2 regions of the Rhizobium sp. AG855 genome follow, and region 2 is predicted to be linked to the other one. Evidence: riboswitches for the same ligand, from Rfam matches in the RefSeq annotation. Region 2 holds a riboswitch; the other holds the start of a gene.
The links. A riboswitch is a leader RNA that binds a small molecule or an ion and turns the genes downstream of it on or off. The one in region 2 is predicted to bind FMN.
Positions count from the first base shown of each region.

Region 1 (2,392 bases), 850 kb from region 2:
CTGATGGTCCTGTCCTTCTTCGTCGTCTTCCTGGTGCTGGCAGCCCTTTACGAAAGCTGGACCGTGCCGCTTGCGGTCATGCTCGTCGTGCCGCTCGGCATCATCGGTGCCGTGATCGCGGTTCATCTGCGAGGCCTGGAGAACGATGTCTTCTTCAAGGTCGGCCTGATCACGCTGATTGGCCTGTCCGCGAAGAATGCAGTCCTCATCGTGGAATTTGCCCGCAAACGCCAGATGGATGGCCAGAGCCTTGCCGACGCCATCGTCGAAGCCGCCAGACTGCGCCTGCGTCCCATCGTGATGACATCGCTCGCGTTCACCTTGGGCGTGGTGCCCTTGGTGATCGCAAGAGGCGCAAGCTCCGAAACCCAAAATGCCATTGGAACCGGGCTCTTTGGCGGAATGATCTCCGGCACGATTCTGGCCGTGGTGTTCGTCCCGGTCTTCTACGTCGTCGTCGCACGGTTTGGCCGCCGTCATGGGCGGCAGAAGGCGGCAAGCAACGAGGCCTGATCCGGCCCGCCGACGAGTTGCAGCCAGCAGTCGATCTCTCGACTTGGCTGAACCTCGTCGGCGGACACCTGTTCAGGCCGCAACAGAAGTGCGAGACGCATCCCTGCCGCTCGCCCTGTAATGGATGAGATCCTCGATCGAGATCAACGGCAGTCCGTGCAGCTTGCTGAACTCGATCAGGTCGGGCAGGCGCGCCATGGTGCCGTCGTCGTTTGCGACTTCGCAGATGACGCCGGAGGGGTTGGCGCCGATCAGGCGGGCCAGATCGACGGCAGCTTCCGTATGGCCTGGACGGCCCAGGACACCCTCCGGATGGGCACGCAACGGGAAGATATGCCCCGGCCGTGCGAAGTCCGCCGGCTTTGAAGTCTCGTCCATCAAGGCGCGCACGGTCGCCGCGCGATCGGCCGCAGAGATCCCCGTCGTTGTTCCATGAATGTAGTCGACCGAAACGGTGAAGGCTGTTTTCAGATATTCGGTATTGTTCGGGACCATCAGCGGGATGTCGAGTGCATCCAGTCGTTCGCCTTCCATGGCGATGCAGACCAGCCCTCGGGCATGCTTCATCATGAAGGCGATGCTTTCGGGCGTCACGTGATCGGAGGCAACGATGATGTCGCCTTCGTTTTCGCGGTCCTCGTCGTCAACGACCACGACCATGCCCCCACGCGCGAGGGTCTCCAATGCGTCTTCAATTTTCGAAAGTGTCATTCCATTGCCTTTCAAGGGTAACCGCATCTGCGGTCAAAAAACGACCTCGCGGTCGCCATCCATCCCTTGGGCGAACACAGCACGCACGCCTCCCCAGGAGGGGAGCCGCAACAGCCGATGCTCTCTTTCATCCGGACTCTAACCGTCGGCTCCGGCATCGCACCGGATCTGCTGCCTTTCACCGAGGTGAAAGCGCTCGCGGGCTCCCGGCAAAGCCGGATACCGCCGGTGGGGAATTTCACCCCGCCCTGAGAACCCGTCTAAGGTAGGGGATCGGACGCCCGCTTTTCAAGCCCAAACTGCGCAACGGCGGCAAAATTGGCAATCTTGTCGCCCGGTGATCACAGGGCGTCGCGAAACAAAAAAGCACGGTGCTCGCGCACCGTGCAGGCTTGGGAGGCCTAGTATCGATGGATGGTCACCAGCAGCAGAAGCCGCCATCGACCAAAAGGTCGACGCCCGTGACGAAGCTGGAGGCGTCAGAGAGCAGAAAGACAGCCGGGCCGACCATTTCATCGACATTTGCCATGCGCTGCATCGGCGTCTGCTCCTCGAACAGTTTCGTCTGATGCACCATTTCAGGCCGCGTGTTCATCGGCGTTGCCGTGTAGCCGGGGCTGATCGTATTCACCCGAATGCCGCGTCCGACCCACTCCATCGCCATGGACTTCGTCATGTGGATGACGCCGGCCTTGGAGGCGTTGTAGTGGCACTGGTTCAGACCGCGATTGACGATGACGCCCGACATCGAGGCGATGTTGACGATCGAGCCGCGGCCGTTTTTCAGCATGGCACGTGCTTCCGCCTGGCAGGAGAGGAAGACACCCTTCAGATTGATGTCCATCATCGTCTGGAACTGGCTCTCCTCCATCTCCTCGGCCGGATTGGCATTGGCGATGCCGGCGGCGTTGACGGCGAGCGTCAGCGGTCCGAGTTCGGCTTCGGTCCGGGCGACCGCCTCGTTCAGGGCAGAGGACTGGGTGACGTCTGCCGCGATCTCGATGCTGCGGCGACCGGCCGCCTGCACGTGCCGCGCGGTCGTCGCCAGTCCGTCATCGGTGCGCCGGTCGAGAAGTGCGACATCCGCTCCGCACTGAGCAAGCCCGACCGCGATCCGCTGGCCAATGCCGCTGCCGGCACCGGTCACCAGGGCTACATTGCCCGAGAG
Region 1 is NZ_RAQG01000003.1:2,874,485-2,876,876, reverse strand. It holds gene DFO46_RS14305 (multidrug efflux RND transporter permease subunit) at 1-513, shown strand, start outside; gene ribB (3,4-dihydroxy-2-butanone-4-phosphate synthase) at 586-1,224, opposite strand; FMN riboswitch at 1,340-1,484, opposite strand; gene DFO46_RS14295 (SDR family oxidoreductase) at 1,643-2,392, opposite strand, start outside.
Region 1: it holds a riboswitch for FMN, as region 2 does, so the genes downstream of both, ribB (3,4-dihydroxy-2-butanone-4-phosphate synthase) here and DFO46_RS09990 (DMT family transporter) in region 2, are expected to answer to the same signal.

Region 2 (2,392 bases):
CCGGCGGCCTTCGGGGCCTTGGCGTCGGTGATGTCAACGAAGCCGATCGCACCGAGCGGGCTGTCGGAATAGATCAGCATGTTGCCGTCTTCCGTGGCTGTGACGATCTCGGCTGACGTCGCCGCGAGCTTGTCCTTGTCGGCCGGAAGATTGGTCGCGACCGGGAAGGCGGCGATGCGGTTGAAGACCTGCTCGGCTGCCGCCGGCATGGTGACCGAGGCCAGAAGTGCGGCGGTCAGAGCCGCGCGAGTAAGACCTGATGTCATGGAAAACCTCCTGTTGCCGAAGAATGGAACAGGAGGCTTTTGCGTCACTCGGATTACAGGCGCATGACAGGCGACTAAATCACCCCTGGCTTGTTTCGCGACGGGCTTCCCGAAGCATGAGGAAGAGTGACGCGCCGAGGATCAGCACGGCGCCGAGCCAGAGATAACCGCTCGGCGCGTAACCGAAGACCAGCCAGCCGGCAAAGACATTGAGCGGCAGCTTCAGGTCGTCGAAGGGCTGGACGTAAGCCGCATCCGCGGCGTTGTAGGCAAGCGTCAGCAGGTACTGGCCAACCGCCGTGAGCAAACCCGCCGCGAGGAGGAGCCAGAGCGCCAGCCCCTCTGGAACGACGAAGCCCGAGGCGGCAGCAAGCCCGAAATTGATCGGCGTCAGAAGCACGAGCAGCCAGACGGTCACCGTCTCAGGCGCCTCGTAATGGGTGAGGTTCTTCATGATCAGCGAAGAGCCGCCCCAGAGCAGCGCGGAAAGCACAGGGAGGAGTGCGGCGAGAGTGAAGGTGTCCGACCAGGGCTGCAGAATGATCATGGCGCCCGTGAAGCCCGCCAGCGTCGCCAGCCAGCGGTCGCGACCGACCGTTTCGCCGAGGAAGAGACGGGCGCCGATGATGATGAAGAAAGGCGAGGTCATGACCAGTGCGATTGCCTGCCAGATCGGCACGGTCGCGAGGCCCGTCACCCAGGCCTGGACACCGAAGGCTGCCAGCACCACGCGCAGGATGTGCCGGACAGGATAAGCGGTCTTCATGGCCTTGAAGCCAAGGCGGAAGAGCAGCGGCAGCGAGAGGACGAGGGCAAAGCCATATTGCCAGAAGGCGGTCGAGGCCGGCGGGAAGTGAAGCGTCATGGCCAGCCATTGGGTCACGACATTGAGCGCGGCAAAGGCAATGCCAGCAAGAACCATGAAACCTGCACCAAGGACGGCGCGGGAACGCAAGAGCGACACGGAGCTCTGATTCATGTCATTTTTCCTTTTTCCAAAAGGACCAACACAAACCAGGACAGACGAGGACGACGGAACCCCTCCCCGGACGGGAAGCGAAACGCAGCAGGGACGCCTCACCGGTCGCCCGGTTCTGGCATCACCACCTGACCTCATTCTCTTTCATCCGGACTATAACCGTCGGCTCCGGAATCACACCGGATCTGCTGACCCTCCCCTTCCCGTTACCGGGAGATGGGCAGGCGCTCGCGGGCTTGGGGATACCCCCTTACCGCCGGTGGGGAATTGCACCCCGCCCTGAGAACGAATGCCGGAAGATCCGGCACGACAGAGATAAGACAGGTTCTCATGCGGTGCAAGGCAACAAAAAAAGCCCGGCACGAGGCCGGGCTTCATAGGCGTCAGCTGACCATCGCGCCGTAGGGTGGCGACGGTCATGACGGATCAGCTGTTGACAGCGTCCTTCAGGCCCTTGCCGGCCGTGAACTTCGGAACGTTGCGAGCCGGGATATCGACTTCAGCGCCGGTGGACGGGTTGCGGCCCTTGGAGGCTTCGCGACGGGCGACGGTGAAGGCGCCGAAGCCAGCGAGACGAATGTCGCCGCCGTTCTTCAGCTCGGCCTGGACCGTTTCAAAAACGGCATCAACGGCAGAGGCTGCGTCAGCCTTGGTGAGGCCAGCCTTCTCGGCGACCGCGGATACGAGTTCGTTCTTGTTCATGTTTCCACCCTTTCTGATTGGTATGAAACGACTCAAAAGATTAAGTCGGGCGGAGAATACGAATGCTTCTGCCCTTCGCAACTCAAAAGCACCCGAAAGGCCCGGAAAACAAGCCGTTTAAGCGTGTTTTCACAAAAAAGGCTGGCAAAATTGCCAGCCTTTTTCGCGGATTTGGAGCTTTATGGCTCAACCATGGCAAAATGGCATCAATGAGCGACGGTCGCGCCGGTTTCGTCGGTGGTCTCGACGGTGCCGATCGCGGGCGTTTCGACCGTTCCATCCCACTCAATCGGCTCGGGGACGCGGATCAGGGCGTGGCGGATAACCTCACCCATACGCGACACCGGAACGATCTCCATGTTGTTCTTCACATTGTCCGGAATGTCCGCCAGATCCTTGGCATTCTCTTCCGGGATCAGAACCTTCTTGATGCCGCCACGGAGTG
Region 2 is NZ_RAQG01000003.1:2,026,112-2,028,503, forward strand. It holds gene DFO46_RS09985 (esterase-like activity of phytase family protein) at 1-266, opposite strand, end outside; gene DFO46_RS09990 (DMT family transporter) at 346-1,245, opposite strand; FMN riboswitch at 1,378-1,536, opposite strand; gene hupB (DNA-binding protein HupB) at 1,672-1,947, opposite strand; gene lon (endopeptidase La) at 2,154-2,392, opposite strand, start outside.